2 linked regions of the Colwellia sp. M166 genome follow. The main gene of each other region encodes a partner of the protein of the gene in region 2 in a complex. Links are inferred from orthologs where the notes say so. Each region holds a gene or a part of one and is shown on either strand. Other genes may lie near its edges.

The links.
Region 1: the proteins of tsaB (region 2) and tsaD are in contact, whole or in part, in a solved structure (PDB 4WQ4), measured with the Escherichia coli proteins. The link is inferred for Colwellia sp. M166 from one-to-one orthologs.

The regions. Positions count from the first base shown.
Region 1 is NZ_CP040755.1:3,526,391-3,536,825, reverse strand. What follows is about bases 6,069-8,891. They hold tsaD (tRNA (adenosine(37)-N6)-threonylcarbamoyltransferase complex transferase subunit TsaD), read right to left. Parts: upstream 8,094-8,891; coding sequence 7,044-8,093; downstream 6,069-7,043. Other genes in these bases: FGD67_RS15925 (GatB/YqeY domain-containing protein), read left to right, coding at 8,754-8,891; rpsU (30S ribosomal protein S21), read left to right, coding at 8,485-8,700; plsY (glycerol-3-phosphate 1-O-acyltransferase PlsY), read left to right, coding at 6,446-7,030; folB (dihydroneopterin aldolase), read right to left, coding at 6,069-6,231. Outside these bases: FGD67_RS15975 (DUF3083 family protein), read left to right, coding at 1-981; peptide-methionine (S)-S-oxide reductase MsrA, read left to right, coding at 1,232-1,792; FGD67_RS15965 (tetratricopeptide repeat protein), read right to left, coding at 2,144-2,989; FGD67_RS15960 (acyl-CoA dehydrogenase family protein), read right to left, coding at 3,181-4,335; FGD67_RS15955 (undecaprenyl-diphosphate phosphatase), read right to left, coding at 4,536-5,348; folK (2-amino-4-hydroxy-6-hydroxymethyldihydropteridine diphosphokinase), read right to left, coding at 5,354-5,860; more of folB, read right to left, coding at 5,860-6,068; more of FGD67_RS15925, read left to right, coding at 8,892-9,200; dnaG (DNA primase), read left to right, coding at 9,352-10,435.
Region 2 is NZ_CP040755.1:55,332-66,694, reverse strand. What follows is about bases 3,488-6,441. They hold tsaB (tRNA (adenosine(37)-N6)-threonylcarbamoyltransferase complex dimerization subunit type 1 TsaB), read right to left. Parts: upstream 5,333-6,441; coding sequence 4,643-5,332; downstream 3,488-4,642. Other genes in these bases: FGD67_RS00355 (ATP-dependent DNA helicase), read right to left, coding at 5,462-6,441; FGD67_RS00365 (hypothetical protein), read right to left, coding at 4,158-4,559; FGD67_RS00370 (M50 family metallopeptidase), read right to left, coding at 3,488-4,165. Outside these bases: FGD67_RS00385 (YciK family oxidoreductase), read left to right, coding at 1-594; long-chain-fatty-acid--CoA ligase FadD, read right to left, coding at 749-2,404; FGD67_RS00375 (alpha/beta fold hydrolase), read right to left, coding at 2,563-3,426; more of FGD67_RS00370, read right to left, coding at 3,461-3,487; more of FGD67_RS00355, read right to left, coding at 6,442-7,405; FGD67_RS00350 (hypothetical protein), read right to left, coding at 7,523-7,861; hisG (ATP phosphoribosyltransferase), read left to right, coding at 8,448-9,347; hisD (histidinol dehydrogenase), read left to right, coding at 9,436-10,779; hisC (histidinol-phosphate transaminase), read left to right, coding at 10,780-11,363. UniProt on the Escherichia coli protein: Required for the formation of a threonylcarbamoyl group on adenosine at position 37 (t(6)A37) in tRNAs that read codons beginning with adenine.

The sequences.
Region 1 (10,435 bases), 3.5 Mb from region 2 along the record:
GCAAATTATTATGCTTGTTACCAAGCCTTAGCTGAACTGCTATTTAATCTCAGTAATAGCAACGGCATCACAAACAGCCTACTTGTTGCTAACGATAAATTAGTACGGGTACGCTATAGCCAAGAAATGCATCAGTGGCAAACCAAACAGCAAATCATCTTCTATTATGATCCACAACAACATGTGCTACAAAATTCATTTTTTAATGCCAGTATTAGAGCCAAAAAAATTACCTTAGTATTTTTGGCATCGGGCAGCGAGATCCGAGTTGAGGCGGCAAAATTTCATCAAAAAGTAAAAGCGCTGCTAGCTAATTTCTCACAACAAATAAAGCTGCCCATGACGAGCATCCGAATGCGTGATCATCAGCATTTAACCTACGACATATTTGCTAAAAATAAAGGTTGTTGTACTAGCCAAGCACACAAGTTTAGACCTATCGCCCAAAGGTATGCGAGCCAGAATGTTAACTTGGCTGAAAATATGTCATCCATCACTTATGCGATTGTTAATTTACCCCTTAACCACAGGATCTCTCAGTTAGTTGATATTGATCCTGCTTCAGCAGATCCCTACAACCCTTTATTCACCTATCTAACTGATACCTTCTCACTCGTAGCAAAGCGCTTTAACTTAAATAATGGCGCACTGATTGCCAATGGCTTGGTGCCTATTGTAAGGCATAGTTTGCATGAATTGGTTTCGAAAGTTGGCGAGTTACAAATGTTAGGCTACAACCCTAAGCAAAGCCCATGTGGTATTGTCAGTAAATGGCAGGCTGACGTACTGGTTGATAATGTGCAGTTAATCTTTGTTGCTAACTGCCATAATGGCGTAGAACAAAACTATGCAAAATTTGTCAACCAAATAGAGCAAGCGATACGTTTATTTGCCACTGAACTTGAAATTGTGACTGAAAAAGACGAATTAACCTTACGCTTTCATCAGCATGTTGCTTATAACTTGCCATTAGTTGATTAATATATTGTTCAACTTACTCGGCCATACCACCTAGAGCTGACTAATCAGCACTAGGTGGTCTACTTATTAATAGCTTCATCAAGCAAGTTATTTAGTCACCTGATCATTTACCATAAACCATCAAAAAACATATAGACATCTAAACGTCCGAGTGATACATTCTGCTTATAAACATATAGACGTCTATACGTTTTAAAACTTAAACTATAAAACGTCATTTAATATTAAGAATTTTTCAAAGGAAAAAGCGATGAGCATCGAGAAAATAACATTAGGCGCAGGTTGCTTTTGGTGCGTTGAAAATATTTTTGCCCGAATTGAAGGTATCGTTTCAGTGGTCAGTGGTTACGCTGATGGTGATATTATCAACCCAAGCTACGAGCAAGTTTGTAATGGGACAGCTAATCATGCCGAAGTGGTGCAAATAACTTTTGATACGACATTACTGGATATAGAAACGATATTAACGGTATTTTTTGCTATTCATGATCCAACAAGCTTAAATCGTCAAGGTGATGATATTGGTAGCCAATATCGCTCAACGATTCTGTTCCATACTACTGAGCAGCAGGAGATTGCCGAAGCGAGAATTGCGCAATTAAATAGCACAGAAGAATTTGAGCAAGCGATAGTCACCACGGTCAAAGCCGTGAATAATTTCTCTAGTGCCGAAAGTTATCATCAAGATTATGTCACTAACAACCCTGAAAATAAGTACTGCCAGTTAGTGGTCGCGAGAAAAATCCAAAAATTTCTCAGCGAGTTTTCACATTTACTCAAGAGCGAAGAACAAGCTATTTCTGCTGCGTAATAGCAATTCTAATAAATGTCTTCTCACTCAGTGAAACTTAAAATCTTTGCTACAGCGGCTGCAAATCAAAAAAGCATAACAATCTACTGTTATGCTTTTTATTTAACCTGAGTTCGGGATAATGGATGTGCGAAGAAATTAGTATAGTGCAATGGTTACAATCACTTTAGTCAATTATAAAATTAGTCGCATAATTTATTATCAATGTGATAAGTTTTACGTGAATCAAGGCTGATTTGTATACCTAATAGCGAGCTATTAGTCGCAAATTTAATGCTGTTTCACGCAGAAATCGTAGCATTGACGGACTTAGCTTATCTAGGACTCAGGTTATTTAAAACCCTAGAAGTATTAATACATCAAAGTGTAAAGTTTACGGCGGTATTTGCTTGCTAACGCATCACCATCAGGTAAGGACTTCAAGACATCAAGCAATAAATCTTTGCTCGCAATATCAGCACCATTGTTTTGCACTAAGCGAAACAGAATAGCGAGTGCATCTTCATAACGGTTAACTTGGCTATACTGTGCCGCCAATTTCTGCTGTAACTCAACATTCTCCGGTTCATTAAGCAACTGCTGTTCAAGTGCTTGAATTTCAGGAGAGTCCGCAGCTTGGCTTGCTAATTCCAACTTTGCTATTAAGGATTGATAATCACTGTCTTGATCAATCATTTTGATACTTTTCAGTAACAACTCTGCCTCAGTGATCTTACCCGTTTGAATATAAACATTGGCTAACACTAACTTAATGTCAGCCCGCTCATTATCGAGTTGATAAGCTTGGCTGATAATAGGAAATGCCTCAGCAACGTTACCTTCAGCTAATAAATCTTTAGCTTGCACTAACAGTAAGTCTTGCTCTTTGGGTAAATATTTAGCTAAAAACTCATTAATGCTTGCATCAGTTTGTGGACCAGTTAAGCCATCAAGTGGCTGACCATCTTTGACTAAAACCGCCGTTGGTAAACCTTGAATACCAAACTGCTGAGCAATTTGCCCCTGCGTCTCACAGTCAACCGTTGCAAACAGTATCGTATCACCATGATTAGCTAATGCTGTTGTTAACTTATCTCGCAGTTCGGTACTTTCAGGGATTTGTTGGGCCCAAAAATCAACCAATACAAGTTGGTTTTTTGATTCTTCAATAATAACTTGTTGAAAGTTTTCTAAGGTGATCGCAATAGAGTTCATCATCAATGCAGTTCCAATAATAAGATATATGATTTTAAAGTGGGGCCAAACCCTGAAGATACAAGCCGCTAATTATAATTGAGAGAAATAATCGTTAAATTTTATTTTAAAAAGTCTTAAAAATATCACAAAAAAACGGACATCAGCTCAGCCAATGTCCGTTTAAATAAGTGGGCTATCTCAAGATATACGCCCTACACTTTTTGTAATAATTCTCGAGCAATAATCACTTTTTGAATTTCACTCGTACCTTCATAAATTGAAGTTACGCGCACATCACGCGCCATACGCTCAAGTGGGTATTCTCGAATATAGCCCGCACCGCCCATTAACTGCAAAGCGTCATAACAGGCTTTATTTGCATTCTCAGTAGCAAATAATTTGGCCATTGACGCTGCCATACCAAAAGGTTGGCCTTGCTCTTTGGTATATGCTGCTTGCATTAACAATAAACGCGCCGCTTCCATTTCAGTATAACGTTCAGCAAGCTTCCACTGCAGTCCTTGAAAATTAGCCAATGACTGACCAAATTGTTTACGCTCAACAATGTGAGCTTTAGCGTAATCAAGTGCAGCAAGACCAACGCCCAGTGCTAACGAGCCAATACCAATACGGCCACCGGCAAGTTCACCTACCGCAACGCCAAAACCTTTGTTTTCAGCACCCATCAAGGCTGAAGCTGGTACACGGCAATTGTCAAAGTGCACTTCATTGGTTGGTGACGCCTTCTGGCCCATTTTACCTTCAGCTTTACCAATAGTAATACCGGCAGTGTTGGCTTCAACAATAAAACACGAGATACCTTTACCTTTTTTCGCTGCTGGGTCAGTAACTGCCCAAACCACAAAAACATCAGCGAATGAACCACTGGTGATATAAAGTTTACTGCCGCTAATAAGGTAATCATCTCCGTCTTTAACTGCTTGAGTTTTCATCCCTGCGGGATCAGAACCTGCAGTTGCTTCCGTTAAACAAAAGCCACCGGCGCGATACTCACCACTACAAAGCTTTGGTAAATGCTTTTGCTTTTGCTCTTCATTACCAACGGCCTGAATCACCTCAGCGACCATATTGGTCACCGATGTTGTTACCGCAGTTGAAGCACAAGCACGAGCAAGTTCGGTAATAGCTAAACTAAAGGCAACACTGCCGGCTTCAACGCCGCCATATTCAGCTTTGATGTTTAAGCCCATAAAACCTAGTTCGGTCAATTGTGCTAAATTAGCCAAAAATAGCTTTTGATCCATCGTTTCATCAAGCTGCGCAGCTACCGGTGCGAGTTCACTTTCGGCAAATTTTTTCGCCATATCTTGAATCATCATTTGTTCTTCAGTTAAAGACAAATCCATCAAAAATCTCACTTTTAATCAGGTGAATATCTACCATATTCGGTTCAGAAGCCAAGTTTACCTAGGCTTTTTAGAAAGCCCAATAGTCCATTAGTACTGCCTGAGTAGATAAAATAATGCTCGCGTATCACGCTTGGCATCAGTATATGTATAACAAAAACGCGCCAAAGCGCGTTTTAAAATTGGCTATAGTGTAGCAATTATCCCAGTACAAACCAAAGCAGACCAGCGCCAAGAATTAAACGATAAATCACGAATGGCATCATACCTACTTTACTGACTAAAATTAAAAAGTAGTGAATACAGGCATAAGCACTAAAGAATGCCAAGATGCTGCCTAAACCTAATGTACTCCAGTCAACCGGCTCAGCCGATGATATTAATTTATAGGTTAAATAACCGCCGCTCATCACGATGGCAGGAATTGATAACAAAAATGAAAAACGTGCGGCATTTTCTTTATTTAACCCTAACATTAAGCCTAAAGTCATGGTGATGCCAGAACGTGAAGTACCGGGTATTAATGCCAGCACTTGCGCTAAGCCAATAATCATTGCACCTTTAAAACCCAGCTTTTCAACGCTGACATTTTCTTTGGCTTTTATATCAGCAAAACCTAATAAGATACCAAACACTAAAGTAGTAATAGCAATAACAGCAGCTGAGCGCAGGTTTGCTTCAATAAAGTCTTTGCCCAATAATCCCACAATACCTAATGGAATTGATGCCAGTATAATCCACCATGCAAGCTTGCCGTCAAAGCTGTTATATTTTTTTTCTGGGCCAACGCCAACCGTACCAAACCATGCCACAGTCATACTGCCAACTTCTTTACGAAAATAAAGCACAACGGCAAGCAAGGTACCAACATGTAGCGCAACATCTAAAGCTTGACCTTGATCTTGCCAGCCAAAAACGGCCGATGGTAAAATTAAATGTGCGGAACTCGATATCGGTAAAAATTCCGTTAAGCCTTGAATTATCGCTAAAATAAATACATCAATTGTACTCATACTGGTTATCTTTCCCTATTTTCATTTGCCCAAACTAAAGGGACTTTTTTTAATTTTTGTTGATTCTTGTCGTATTGTTGCCATAACTCGTTGTAGCTTTTAGCCATAGTTGGGTGAGTTAATTGCCCCGCAAGTTCAGCTAAAGGCCATAATACGAAAGCGTTTTTTGTAATTTCATCTCGAGGGATTTGTGCTGGAGTATCAGTAATAACATCGCCATAAAGTAGCAAGTCTAAGTCTAATGTGCGCGGACTAAATTTTTTCGCATCTTGGCTGCGACCATAGGAAAATTCTATTGTTCTTAGTATAGTAGCGACTTCAGCTAAGCTCAGTTCAGTCTTAACAGCAACCACCATATTGTAAAATGCTTTACCAGCAAAACCAACAGCCTCACTTTCAAATAATGACGATAAGGTCAGTAAACCAAAGGCATCAGTTAACGCATTAAGTCCCTGTTCAATATGATATTGACGATTAATATTGCTACCAAGAGAAATATAAATGTCAGCCATTACAATGCTTGACCTGATGGCTCTCGACTACGTTCAATCTCAACGCCGACAGTGATTGCATTATGTACTGCCGTTGGTTTCATTAACTTTAAACGCAACCAAGGAATTTGATAGGTATCAATAAGGAAAGCAGCAATACGTTCAGCAAGCGTTTCAATTAAATCAACAGGATTAGCATTAGCAAATTCAACCACGGCTTCAGAGATTGCAGCATAATCAAGTGTTTTAGCTAACTCATCATTTTCTGCTGCTTGTGCTGTATTCCAGCCCATCGCGAGATCAATCACCAGTGTTTGTTTTATTTCTTTTTCCCACTGATAAAAACCGATCGTTGTTTGAAAGGTTAATCCTTCAATATAGACTTTATCCACATTAAGACCCTTTATATGGTTTGCTATGGCGCTAATCGAAAATAGTACAAACAATCGCCACTAGCTGATTTAGAAAATAAATGGCGAGTTTACCTGTGCAGGTCTAGAAAAACTAGTAATCAACGCGCTACAATGAGAAAAAGCGCTAAAGAAATTTTTTTTTATACTTTTACCGAACGAAACTCAAAAGGAACTTTGTATTAGTAGTTTACTTATTACAGGTGTAATGGTCGTATTGGCTTACTTAGTAGGTTCAATTTCGAGTGCCATATTACTTTGTAAACTTTTGAATTTACCCGATCCTCGTTCCACTGGCTCAAAAAACCCCGGCGCTACCAACGTATTACGTATCAGCAATAAATTTGTTGCTGCATCAGTGCTACTCTTTGACATACTAAAAGGCACCTTACCGGTATGGGGCGGCTACTTCTTAGGTTTAGAGCCGGTATACTTAGGTATTATTGCTGTTGCAGCTTGTTTAGGGCACATGTATCCAATATTTTTCAACTTTAATGGTGGTAAAGCAGTTGCTACGGCATTTGGTGTCTTGTTGCCTATTGGTTTAGATTTGGGCGGGCTATTGATCTTAACGTGGTTATTGGTCGCGAAAGTCACTCGCTATTCAAGCTTGGCCGCCATTGTTACTGTAGCTGTGGCGCCGTTATATACTTGGCTATTAAAACCAATCTATGTCTATCCGGTATTAATGTTGTCTGGATTGATTATATTTAGGCACAAAGAGAACATTATTAGATTACTGCAAGGCAAAGAACCCAAGATATCCTTCAGCAAAAAGTAATCATGACTTGCTGCTATATTGCTTCTAAAGTATCTAATGGCCAACGCGGAGTTGCTTTAAAAGTTAAGTCAGTATCAACACCCGCCTTTAAACGTTGTAAACCTGCGTAGGCAATCATAGCGCCATTATCAGTACAAAATTCAGGTCGAGGGTAGAAGACTTCGCCGCCGAGTTTTTTAGTTATCTCTGCTAACTTTTCTCTTAACGCGGTATTAGCACTAACGCCGCCCGCAATCACTAAACGATTTAAATCACATTGTTTTAAGGCTCTTTTACATTTGATGGCAAGCGTATCAACGACTGCTTCTTGGAAAGCATAAGCAATATCAGCTTGTGTTTGTGCTTTTTGCTCAGCAGTTAATTCATCATGACTTTCTTTGCGAATGGTATTAGCAGCTGACGTTTTCAAACCACTAAAACTAAAATCTAGCCCAGGTCTATCGGTCATTGGCCTCGGAAATTTAAAGCGCCCTTTTCTACCACTTTCTGCCATTTTCGCTAATACTGGGCCACCAGGATAATCCAAGCCTAATAACTTAGCCGTTTTGTCGAAGGCTTCACCGGCGGCATCATCTACTGATTCACCCAGTAATTCATAATGACCAATGCCATCAACACGCACTAACATGGTATGACCGCCCGACACTAATAAGGCGACAAAAGGAAATTCAGGTATATTTTCTTCTAACATTGGGGCTAATAAATGCCCTTCCATATGATGTACAGGTACTGCGGGTAAATCCCAGCCATAAGCTAAGCTGCGACCAATTGAACACCCCACAAGTAAAGCACCGATTAAACCAGGCCCTGCTGTATAGGCTACGCCATCTAAATCAGCAGGTGTCAAATTAGCTTCAGCAAGTACTTCTTTAATTAACGGAATAGTTTTACGCACATGATCACGTGACGCTAACTCTGGCACTACGCCACCATAATCGGCATGAACGGCAATTTGACTATATAGTCGATGTGCAACTATGCCTTTAGGTAGATCCCCTTGGCCATCATCATAGATCGCAATACCGGTTTCATCACAAGAAGTTTCAATACCTAAAATTCGCATAGTTTTTTATTTACCTAGAACTAAAATAGCTCTGCTGTCAAAGAAGTCGAAAACTGCAACATTAAGTCAGCAGTTACATTTGGCCGATGATTTTACCTATCGAGCCCGCAACTTTCAATTTATAGTGCATATAATGACAACTAAAATATTTTCGTTTTCATTTAACGTCCTTTTAAAATAACCAAAGCAAGTCAGTCTTTGCTTTGTCAAATAACCGAATTTAAAGCGCAATGACACTAAAACTGCACGAAATAATGATTACTCCTTTACATTACCGTAGTGTTCGCTTTAGAATACGGCACCAATTTTTAATAGAGTGGGTGAAGATGAGGCTATTTAGCTGAAATCAGACACCGATTTATATAGATTTCTAACTAAGGTAAAACAGTACATGCCAGTAATTAAAGTAAGAGAAAACGAACCATTTGACGTTGCATTACGTCGTTTCAAACGTTCATGTGAAAAAGCAGGTATCCTTTCTGAGGTTCGCCGTCGCGAATCTTACGAAAAGCCAACTTGGGAACGTAAGCGTAAGAAAGCAGCAGCAGTTAAACGTGCAGCTAAAAAAGTTTCTCGTGAGAACGCTCGTCGCGTTCGCATGTACTAAGATACCTTAGTAAATCCTAGGTCAACTGAGTTAACTTAAGAGTAAATTAAATCATGAGTCTACTTAGCCAACTTAAAGATGAAATGAAAATTGCCATGCGTGCTAAAGACAAAATTCGTCTTGGTGTAATTCGTATGGCATTATCTGCGATAAAGCAGGCAGAAATTGATCACAACACAGAAGCAACTGATGACAATATCATTGCCTTGTTAACCAAAATGGTTAAACAACGTAAAGAGTCTATCAAAATGTTTACTGACGGTGGTCGCGATGAATTAGCAGCTAAAGAAGCTGCAGAAATCAGCGCCATAGAAGATTTTCTCCCGCAACCATTATCAGCAGATGAAATTAACCAATTGATCACAAAAGCAATTGCCGACACCGGTGCAACCTCAATGGCTGATATGGGTAAAGTAATGGCGGTGTTGAAACCGTTAATGCAAGGTAAGGCTGATATGGGCGCTGTAAGCGGTCAAATTAAAGCAGTTTTAAACAGTTAGTTAATCTTCCATTCGAACTTCAATGTTCATTCTAAATAAAAACCGCGATAGCCTTGGCCTCGCGGTTTTATTTTAATTAGAATGCAATAACTTTCTATGACACTAATTTTATTAGTGTAGAATAATGTTTTATCTGGATGTAATGAACTTTATGGCTGGTATGATCCCTCGACAATTTATTGATGACTTATTAGCAAGAGCCGATATTGTCGAATTAATAGATTCTCGCGTACCATTAAAAAAAGCCGGTAAAAATTACCAAGCTTGTTGCCCATTTCATACCGAAAAATCGCCTTCATTTAGCGTTAGTCAAGATAAACAATTTTATCACTGCTTCGGTTGTGGTGAACATGGTAATGCTATTTCGTTTTTGATGGAGTTCGAACGTTTAGAGTTTCCTGATGCCGTAGAAGAATTAGCTTCCCATTACAATATGGAAGTGCCACGCGAACAAAGCAATCGCTCACCTGCACAACAGAAACAAGATCAAAAAGCCTATAGTCAAAAACAAGACGACTATGAATTAATGGCGCAAATCAGCCGTTTTTTTCAGCAGCAATTAAAGGTTGCCAGCGATAAAGATGTCGCCATTGATTATTTAAAAGGCCGAGGTTTAAGCGGTGCAATAGTTAAACGCTTCGGTATAGGTTATATCAGTGATGCTTGGGATGGCATGATGAAAGTATTTGGCCGTAGTGGTCAAATAAATCAGCAGCTTGTTGATTTAGGTATGGCTATTCAAGGTGATAAAAATAAACCCTATGATAGATTCAGAGGTCGGATACAATTTCCCATTCGTGATAAACGTGGTCGCGTCATAGGTTTTGGTGGACGTGTCCTTGGTGATGGTACGCCAAAATATCTTAACTCACCAGAAACACGTATTTATCATAAAGGCCAAGAACTTTATGGTTTATACGAAGCAAAACAAGCTAATAAGCAATTAACCCGTCTAGTTGTTGTTGAAGGTTATATGGATGTGGTCGCGCTAGCGCAACATGGTGTTGACTATGCCGTTGCCTCACTCGGCACCGCAACAACGCCCGAACAACTGCAAACCTTATTTAGAACAGTAAAAGAAGTTATTTGCTGCTATGACGGTGACCGAGCAGGTCGTGATGCAGCATGGCGAGCAATGGACAATGCGCTGCCGATGATTCAAGACGGCTATAGTCTTAAGTTTGTTTTCTTGCCTGATGGTCAAGATCCTGACTCGATGATCAGAGAGCAAGGGC
Region 2 (11,363 bases):
CTGGAAACCGTTTATGACGAAATACTAGATAAAGGCTACCCAGAGCCGGCAATTGTGCCACTTGATTTCAAGGGAGCAACAAAACAAAATTATATTGATTTAGCAGCGACGATAGCGAACCAGTTTGGACAGTTAGACGGTGCATTGCTTAATGCTTCAATGTTAGGTGAGCTAACACCTTTTAATCAAATTCATCAGCAAATCTGGCAAGATGTTATGCAAGTTAACGTTAACGCACAGTTTTTACTCACTCAGGCTTTAATACCGGAACTTTTAAAAGCTGACAATGCATCTCTGGTATTTACTTCATCAGGTGTTGGTAATAAAGGTAAAGCTTATTGGGGCGCCTACAGCGTGTCTAAATTTGCCACTGAAGGTATGATGCAAGTTATTGCTGATGAATATGAAAATAGCACATTACGCATAAATGCTATTAATCCTGGCGCGACAAATACCAACATGCGTTCAAGTGCCTACCCTGCTGAGAATAAAGCGAATATAGCATCGCCCGCTGACATTATGCCACTTTACGTATATCTGATGGCTGATGATAGTAAGGCAGTCAATGGTCAGAGATTAAACGCACAGGGTTAACAGAATAAAACTGAATTCCCCTTGCTTTTAGGAAAACCAAATCCTTCAATCTAAAAGTAGCAATATCGAAAAAATCGCACGCAGTTCAGTACATAAAAAAGGCCAACATGACGTTGGCCTTTTTCGTTGATCGTTTATTTGCTAAACAATGCGCTTAACGTAATTCACGTCGTAATATTTTACCAACATTGGTTTTCGGTAAATCATCACGGAACTCAACAATTTTTGGTACTTTATAATTCGTTAAGTTTTCACGGCAATATTTAATTAACGCTTTTTCCGTTAAGTTCGGATCGGTACGAACAACAAATATTTTTACAATTTCACCAGAAACCTCATGAGGTACTCCTATAGCTGCGGCTTCTAATACCCCTTCATGGCTGACAACAACTTCTTCTATTTCGTTTGGAAAAACATTAAAACCAGAAACAATTATCATATCTTTTTTACGATCAACAATTTTGAAGAAACCATTTTCATCCATACAAGCAACATCACCTGTTGCTAGCCAACCATCTTTTAATACTTCATCTGTTGCTTCTTGGCGTTTGTAGTAACCTTTCATGACTTGTGGGCCTTTAACCCACATTTCACCCGCCTCACCAATTTCAGCTTCGCTACCATCTTCTTTAACAATACGAATATCGGTAGATGATGCTGGCAAGCCAATACTGCCAGTATAATGTTGTTGATTATAAGGGCAAAGTGTTACCAGCGGCGCGCATTCCGTCAAACCATAGCCCTCAAGTAAACGTGATTTCGTCACGGTTTCCCACTTTTCAGCGACTGGGCGTTGTACCGCCATGCCGCCGCCAAGCGATAATTTTAAATTAGAGAAGTCGAGTTCACTAAAACCTGGCGTATTTAACAAGCCATTAAAAAGCGTATTTACCCCGGTAATAGCGGTAAAATTATATTTATTTAGCTCTTTGACAAAACCTGGCATATCACGCGGATTAGTGATCAATAAGTTGGTGCCACCAAGGGTAATAAAGGTTAGGCAATTAGCGGTTAACGCAAAGATATGGTAAAGCGGTAAAGCGGTAACAACTAATTCTTTACCTTCTTCAAGTTGTGGTTTAATTGCCGCTTTAGCTTGCTCTAAATTTGCCACCATATTTCGGTGCGTTAACATCGCGCCTTTTGAAACACCTGTTGTACCACCGGTATATTGCAAAAAGGCTAAGTCATCGCCACTTAGCTCAACAGGGCTAAAGCTTAACTTATGCCCTTTCGCTAACGCCTTATTAAAATGCTCAACATTACTAAGATTAAAGGCTGGCACCATTTTTTTAACGTATTTAACAACACCGTTAACGATAGCACCTTTAATGGTACCTAAACGATCACCAAGCGAAGTAAGAATTACTTTCTCCACCGGCGTTTTCTCAATAACTTTTTCCAAAATACTGGCAAAGTTTTCAATAATTAAGATCGCTTTAGTATTTGAATCTTTTAATTGATGCTCTAATTCACGTGGCGTATATAACGGATTAACATTAACAACGGTTAAACCAGCTAACAAGGCGCCGAAGAGTGCAATAGGGTATTGCAAACAGTTAGGTACCATAATGGCAAATTTATCACCTTTAACTAAACCGAGATCTTGTTGTAAATATGCAGCAAAGTCAGTGGCTTGTTGAGCAAGTTCACGATAGTTTAATTCCGCTCCCATATTAATAAACGCTGAACGCTCAGCATACATCTTGGTATATTTATGAAACATATCAACAATGGAAGCGTACTTATCAGGGTCAATTTCATATGGAACGCCGGGAGGATAACTCTTCTCAAGCCAAATTTTTTCCACTGTGCCTTTCCTCTTTTAATTCTTATGCATAATTTTAATGATACGTTTTATCAAATTTTCACTGGTCGATCCAGTAAATTTAAACACTTGTTTAAATTTAACAGATAATTACTCCGCTTATTATAGATGAACTGGCTAAAACCTTATCTTATCTCTGGTTACTTTTTCTGTTCAATAAGTTGAGCAATTAACTTCGCTGTCTGCTCGGCTTGTTCCATATGAACATGGTGGCCCCCCAATAATTTATGCACCTGTAGGTTTTGATACAGAGGTCCAAAGCATGCTAAACCGGTTGTAACCATCTCCATGCCTTTATCGCCATAAACCAGTTGCACTGGTGCAGTTATATCAGTAATAAGCTGTTTAGCTTGCGCCAAGGTAAATCGGTACGGTGAGGTGGCGCGTAAACGGCTATCTGCACGCCAAATAAAGCCATTGTCAGTCTGCTCAATACCACGTTCAACAATAAGAGCGGCATATTTAGCCTTTAAGTCCGACACCGACACTCTAGCAGCAACAGCAGACTCAATACTTGCATGTTTGTTTTTAGGCTTTGCATGACGCGTTAAACGACTTAATAGTCCTTTGCGCAATTGTGCTGTGCTCTCTTTGGCATCCGAGGTTAAAATACCGATAGCATCAATTAAGGTTAAGGATTTGACATGTTCGGGAAATGCCGCAGCAAAAGCAGACGCTACCATGGCTCCCATAGAGTGGGCAACAATATCAATTTCTTGCCACTGCTGAGAGCGAAATAGAGCAATAAGATCATAGACCCAGTCCAAAAAATGATAATGTGCATCAAGGCTGCGATGACTGGATAATCCATGTCCTGGCCAATCGATGGCAATAACATGATAATCACTTAAATAAGGTATCAAAGGCTGAAAGCTTGCCGCATTGTCTAACCACCCATGTAAGCATAAAAGTAGTGGCTGTTGTTCATTACCATTACTGACACCACAAATATTTTGGCCATTAACATTAAATGTAACGGCTTTCATGACACTAGTATTTAACATATAAACCCTTTATTAAGTAAGGAGTTATAGCTCCTTAAGATCTGCTAGCAAACGATACTTTACTCAGGCGATATGTTGCAAATAGCCCTGCAATAAACCACAGTAACACCCATATTATTTCTGGAATGTAGGTAATATTAGCTAAAGCCGCACCATCACCTCGTGCTTGACCATCCAGTAAATACAAAGGACTCATTAAACTGTTAGCTAACACTAATAGTCCGGTCATTTTTAGTAGCGTCTGAAGATATTTTTGTGATGAGTATTTTAACTGAGCTAGCACTAAACTGAGCAGTACCAGTACAATAAACAAGGTTAATAAATCTCGTACCCAGAAAAGAATGCTACCAGCTAATAAGGCCACTAATAATACCGAAAAAGCCTGTGCAGCCTTACGATGAACAGATGCCAAAGAAAAGAATAAACAGCCCCATAATATAGCGCCACCATAGCCCATTAAACTGATAAAAAAGGCTGAGCCACCACGAGTGGTACACAAACCTGCCCCGTTAGGAAATAATTGGATCTGCACAATGTCTCCCCCGGTGAGTAACGCCGTTAAACCGTGGCTAATCTCATGAAAATAACTCTCTAACCACTTAAAGGGGATAGAAATGAAAGGCAGTTGCAAAATAATAAATGCTGTAAGTAACATCAGCCAGAATTGATATCTTTGGCGAAAGCTCAAAGCATTTTTTGTAGAAGATACTGTAGGTTTTTGCTCAGATGAATTAGGCAAATAAATCAACACCAAAAACTTGTTCAATGTTATCGCGCGCAGCAAGAGTATCAACCGATTGATAAGCGGCTACTGCCAATTTATTTTGATTCGATGGTGCATCATATGCGCTGTTATAACTGTTTTGCTGGTTACTTTGTTGTGCGTTGTTATTACCAGCATTACCATAAGGAGGTGGTTGCTCACGCTCAATTAAAGCAATGACCTGCTCATCAATATCGAGACGCTGGCGGGTGTCGACATCAGCTTGTGAATTTTGACTTTTATTTTCTTCAGCGCTCTGCGTTTCACGCGCAGCTACTCTTGCACGCTGCTCTTGGGCTTGTACAGAAGAATTATTCCCTAAAGCAATAGGCGCTTGGGAGACAAAATTGGCGGAATTATTAACTTGCATAAAGTTTAATTTAACAAATTTCTAGTCAAGGTGAAAACTATTTTTTATTTTGATAAGCATAACTTGATAGCAATCAAGTTATTTTACTCGCGCCCCGGCAGTTTTTTCCATGACACTGTATCGCGAACATATTTAGGTTGGGCATGCTCTGCTGCTACACTATGTTCGACAAAATCAACTTGGCCTATGGTCAACATTGCTTGAGCTGTAGGGAATAAAATCTCAGGGGAATCGTTATTTGACTTTAACTCCGTCAATGCTGAATATGCATTCCAACCGGTTCCTACGCCATAAGCAGGCAGAGATAAGTGACTATAATATTGAGCAACTAACTCAGGTTTTAACACCGTCTCTTCAGTTTTTGCTTGCATAATACCTTGCTCATCAACTTCAAAGTAGCAGGTGTAAACTTCTGACATGCGGGCATCGATTGCAGCAATAACTTTATCTTGGCCTTTTTCATCATAGGCTTGTTGAGCCATGGCTTGTAATGTTGAAACGCCGCGTGCATTTAACTGCGCCGAAAATGCTAAACCTTGGGTTACACCGATGCCAATACGCACACCGGTGAAGCTTCCGGGTCCCTGACCAAAAATAATGCCATCTAACTCAGTTAATTTGCAATTAGCTTGCTTTAATACGCTATCAACCATAGGTAATAAACGTAAACTATGAGACTGAGGACAGAGTTCATATTCACTAAACTGTTGTTCCAAATATTTAATTGCTACTGAACAAGCTTCAGTTGAGGCATCAATGGCCAAAAAATTCACGTCAAAAACCTTTTTAAAATAAAATTGCTGTTAATTGGCCGAGTTTATCATTATTTTATCGATTGCATGAGCAATCTTTACGATTAAACCTGACTTTATTTTTTGCAGTATTTTGCCTCAATAGCTGTTTTATGTCAGTTGCGATAAAAAGTCAGCAGCCTGATTAATATTTCGGCTTCGCTTCATATCAGGCAAACTTTTTAAAAATACTTGCCCATACGGGCGATTTACCAGTCTATCATCACAGATAACTAATATACCTTTGTCATTTACATCACGAATTAAGCGCCCTACTCCTTGCTTTAATGCGATAACCGCTTGTGGCAATTGGATCTGCACAAACGGGTCTTTACCTTGTCTTTTGACATCTTCACTACGAGCTTGCAGTAAAGGGTCATCAGGTGATGCAAACGGTAATTTATCGATGATCACACAGGTTAATTTATCACCCCGCACATCAACACCTTCCCAAAAGCTGGCCGTTGCCAGTAGCACGGCACTGCTTTGCGCAACAAACTCTGCTAATAACTTTCGCTTGCCCATTTGTCCTTGTACCAACAATAAATTATCAATATTATCAGCCAATAACTCGGCAACTTGATGCATAACGCGGTAACTGGTAAATAGCATAAAGCAAGCGCCTTTACTGGCCTCTATTAATGGTATAGCAAGTTCGCTTAATGCTTTCGCGCGGTTTTGGTCATTTGCTGCAGGAAGATAACGCGGAATAATTAATTGCGATTGCTTAGCATAGTCAAATGGGCTATCAAGTAATAAACTAGCTGAGTGTTCAATACCTAAGTGACGAGAGAAGTGCTTAAATTCGCCATCAACAGCCAATGTTGCTGAAGTGAATATCCAGCCAGCACCAGAGTCTTTAACATAATTGCCGAACTTATCTGCGACCGACAAAGGCGTTTTATGCAAAACCACATGCCGTGCTGTGGTTTCATACCAGAAGCTCATGCCCATGGCGTCAACATTCGCCATGACATCATATTGTGCTAATAAGTTTACTGCCCTATCAAAACAATTATCAATGGCTTCATTACGCGAAAGACAAAGTTTTATCACTTGATAAAGAAAGTCTAAATCGGTTTTTAATAAGCTAAAGGCATGAGAAAATCGTTGCAGCTTATGCTTTTCACGCCAATTACCTCGCTCGGGGTCGTAGTTAAATAGCAAGCGAAATTCTTGACTGGTTTTTAACAGCTTTTCTGCTGCCTTACCTAATTGTTTTACGTCAGTTAGTTCACTGCGATATACCTGTAAAACATCACTACTAAGGTCAAGTAACTGGCGAGTAGAAAACGCCTCTCCAAAATATTCACTGGCTATATCAGCAATTTGATGTGCTTCATCAAAAATCATCACATCAGCTTTCGGAATGAGCTCACCAAAGCCAGTATCTTTTAACGCCATGTCAGCAAAAAACAAATGATGATTCACCACGACTAAGTCTGCAGCAATGGCTTTTTCTCGCGCTTTTATTAAATAGCAGTCATCAATATTAGGACAATCTTTAGCTAGGCAATTATCAACAGTACTGGTGACAAAAGGAAAAACAGCTGAGCCTTCATTAACATTAACCACCTCACCAATATCGCCACTGTGTGTACCATTTGCCCAAGTTCGCACTTTGACAAAATCAGCTAACGTTTCGGCATCAAGCTGGCCTCGTGATTGTTGATATTGCTCTAAACGATATAAGCAAAGATAGTTCGCTCGTCCTTTTAACAAGGCAATTTGAGCATTGCTAGCCAATGCTTGACGAATTAATGGCAGATCTTTATGAAACAGTTGTTCTTGCAGATTCTTGGTTCCGGTAGAAACAATGATTTTTTTCTGACCCTGATCATTTTCAGCATGAGCTTTATTCGCTAACAGTGCTGGGATTAAATAGGCAAAGGTTTTACCGGTTCCCGTACCCGCCTCAACAACAAGCGAAGTTTTTTTCTCGATAGCATTAGCCACCTCAAGTGCCATATCAAGCTGAGCTTGGCGTGGAGAAAAACCCTTGATCGCTTTAGCTAAAGCACCTTGATGGGAAAATGCATGTTCTACAGCACTCATGAGATATAACATTGATAAATTTGCGCTTATTATATACCCATATGACTTCAAGATGCGCGTTTACAAAGAATAAAAATACAATAAATAAACCTTTAACGACCATACTATATCTCGAATTTAGACAAAAAGATCTAAATGGGGTTTACCATCTTTTTCTTCCAATGGTGAGCTTTCACTGTCTTCAAAGACATCAATATGTTGACCGGTATTATCTTCAGGTACCTTAGAAGCTTTGATAACTTCTGGCGTATCATGGTCTTTGTTTTTCTCTTTCTCTTTGTTAGGTGTTTTTTTAGCGACAGGTTTATTAAAATATAAAGCAGGATCTTCAAATCCTTCAATGTCATCAGACACATCATTGGTTGGTGATGTTTTTTCTGGTGCTTTAACTTTTAAATCCGCAGGTTTAATCGGCACAGGTACAACGCGTGTCAATGCGGTAGTAAAAATATCCATTGCGACCTCCCTCTTAATAAGGTTATAAATAATACGGTTATCAAAATCAAATAAATGTCAAATACAGTTACAACATGGTTATCGGCATTAATAGCTCAAACTTTAACCTACTAACATTACCTCTGCTTAGATAAAAATAATACTAACTTAGTTCAAAATATAATATCGAGTTAAAATTAAACACTTGCCCTGACAGAAAAATCCACGTAATGTAAAAGCCAAATTAAAGTAACTACTTTAAAAATCTTGCTAGCTTTGCTAAACAATAAAAAGTAGTAACTCCATAACTTACACCAAATACTAATAGAGTAAACAACACATGACTTTAAACTTGATTGCTATTCATCTTCATCACCATCATACGGATTAGCTGCTCAGGTTTATTCGCTGAGGGGCTATGAACCTTTCAGCGGTGTAAGATAAATAAAATTAATGTCTAAACCCCCGAAAGAGTTCATCTCTCTCGGGGGTTTTCGCATTTTTATGACCTTGAAATTGTATATACATGATATTTTTTCAGCAGTTTTAGCCACATAAAAGCGCGATTTAACAGGACAAAATATTTAAAATTTAATAGGAAAACACCATGACAACTGAACCACGCTTAAGAATTGCAATGCAAAAATCTGGTCGTTTAAGCGACGACACACAAGCACTATTGAAACGCTGTGGCCTTAAACTCAATGTTTCGGATCGCCGTTTGTTGGCACATGTGACTAATATGCCAATCGATATTATGCGCGTACGTAGTAGCGATATTCCAGGACTTGTTATGGATGGCGTCTGCGACTTAGGCATTGTCGGCGACAATACGCTTGAAGAAACGGCATTAGAGCGCGCGTTAATGGGGCAAAAATCACAATACATTCGTACCTCAGGCTTAAATTTTGGTGACTGTCGTTTATCAATCGCCATGCCAGAAGGTTTTGATTATCAAGGTATTAAAAGCTTAAATGGCCTAAGGTTTGCCACAACCTACCCACAATTACTTAATCGTTATGCCAAAGAGAATGGTATCAAGGTTGAGTTTTGCTTATTAAAAGGCTCTGTTGAAGTCGCACCACGGGTCGGTTTATCTGATGGTATTTGTGACTTAGTGTCAACGGGGGCAACACTCGAAGCGAACGGCTTAGTTGAAGTGGAAGAAATTTTCCGCTCAAAAGCGTCATTAATTCAAACAGCTGATGCATTAGCGCCTGAAAAACAAAGTATTCTTGATACCTTATTACCTCGTATTCAAGGCGTGATGAAAGCAAAAGAAAGCAAATACATTATGCTGCACGCACCAAAAGATAAAATAGCGCAGGTAAGCGCCTTAATGCCTGGTAAAGAAACGCCAACCATTTTGCCTTTGGCTGGCCGTGATGACCTCGTTGCTGTACATGTTGTTGCCACCGAAACTTTTTTCTGGGAAACCATGGAACAACTTAATGCCTTAGGTTGTAACTCTATTCTAGTGATGCCAATAGAAAAAATGATGGGCTAGATAATAGCGTTATGGCCAATAAGTGCTAAGCACTAATTGGCTTAAAACACATTATCTTTCTAGGGTAAATTATTAAAAGTTGAATGTTATGAAAAACGAAATAATCAATTGGCTAAACTTGTCAGATACCGAGCGTAAATTAGCCTTATCCCGCCCTGCCATCGCAGAAAGCGGTTTGTTATCACAACAAGTAGAAAACATTTTAAGCAATGTCAGAGAAAACGGCGATAAAGCTTTATTTGATTTAACTGAGAAGTTTGATGGCGTAAAACTGACGACCTTGCGAGTGAGCTCTGCACAAGTCAAGGCAGCAAAAAGCAGATTAACCGCTGCTAGACTAAACGCCATCGAAACTGCTTATGGCAATATCAAACGTTTTCACCAAGCCCAAATAACTGCAGATATTCGGGTAGAAACAACCCCTGGTGTGGTGTGCACATTAAAAACGGAAGCTATCGCTAGCGTTGGCTTATACATTCCGGCCGGCAGTGCCCCGCTACCTTCAACCGTATTGATGTTAGGCGTGCCGGCACAACTAGCAGAATGCCCTCGCAAAGTCTTAGTTTGCCCGCCAGATAAAAATGGCCAACTAGCAGACGAAATATTGGTTGCGGCATCGTTATGCCAAATAGATGAAATATACAGTGTTGGTGGCGCTCAAGCGTGCGCAGCATTGGCATTCGGTACAGAAACTATTGCTGCGGTTAACAAAATTTTTGGTCCAGGTAATAAATATGTTACCGAGGCTAAAAAACAGCTTTCACAACAAGTAAATGGTTTTGCTATTGATATGCCAGCAGGCCCTTCAGAAGTACTGGTTATTGCCGACGCCAAAGCCAATGCCGATTTTATTGCCGCTGATTTATTATCACAGGCTGAGCACGGCCCCGATAGCCAAGTAATACTGCTATCTGACAGTAAAATCTTAATTGAAAAAGTACAATCCGCATTAGTTAGCCAATTAGCTGAACTATCCAGAGCCAATATAGCTGAACAAGCATTACAACAAAGTCGTTTGATATTAACCCAAGACTTAGCGCAAGCTGTTGAAGTATCAAATGAATATGGCCCTGAACACTTAATTATTCAAACCGAAAACGCTCAACAGTTATTAGCGGAATTGCGCAATGCGGGTTCAATTTTTGTTGGCGCTTACACACCAGAATCAGCAGGAGACTATGCTAGTGGTACTAATCATGTACTACCTACCTATGGTTATTCAAAGGTCATTAGTAGTTTATCGTTAGCTGATTTTTCCAGACGTTTTACCGTACAAGAAATTAGCCGCGAAGGCCTGAGTAATTTAGCACAATGTATTTGTGAACTCACCGATGCCGAAGGTTTAGACGGTCACAAGCGCGCCGTTACTATTCGTTTAGAAGCTGACTCGACTGGTCAAAATAGTACACTAGAACAAAGCTTGGAGGCATAAATGAGCATTGCAAATAAACTCGCTCGTAAAGAGCTAATCGCGATGGTGCCTTATCAATCAGCACGCCGGCTGTTTGCTAGCAGTGGTGATATGCAAGGCAAAATTTGGTTAAACGCCAATGAAGCATCGGGCCCCGGTCATTACCAAGTTAATAGTGATAGCATTAATCGTTATCCTGACTTTCAACCTGAAAACTTGATCAATGCGTACCGTCAATATTGTCGCCTATCAGCAGAAAACATCTTGGCTACTCGTGGCGCCGATGAAGGTATAGAGCTGATCATCAGAACGTTTTGTCAAGCCTATCAAGATAGCGTGTTAATTTGCCCGCCGACCTATGGCATGTATGCCATCAGCGCCGAAAATCACGGCGCAGATATTATCAAAGTACCATTAACCAAAGAGCTAGCACTGGACTTAGCAGGTTTAAAAGCACAAGTAGGTCAGGCAAAGGTGGTATTTTTATGCTCACCTGGTAATCCAACCGGCAATTTATTATCGCAAGACGAAATTCAAACCGCACTTGAGTTATTTGCTGAGTCAGCCATTGTTGTGGTGGACGAAGCCTATATCGAATTTAGCCC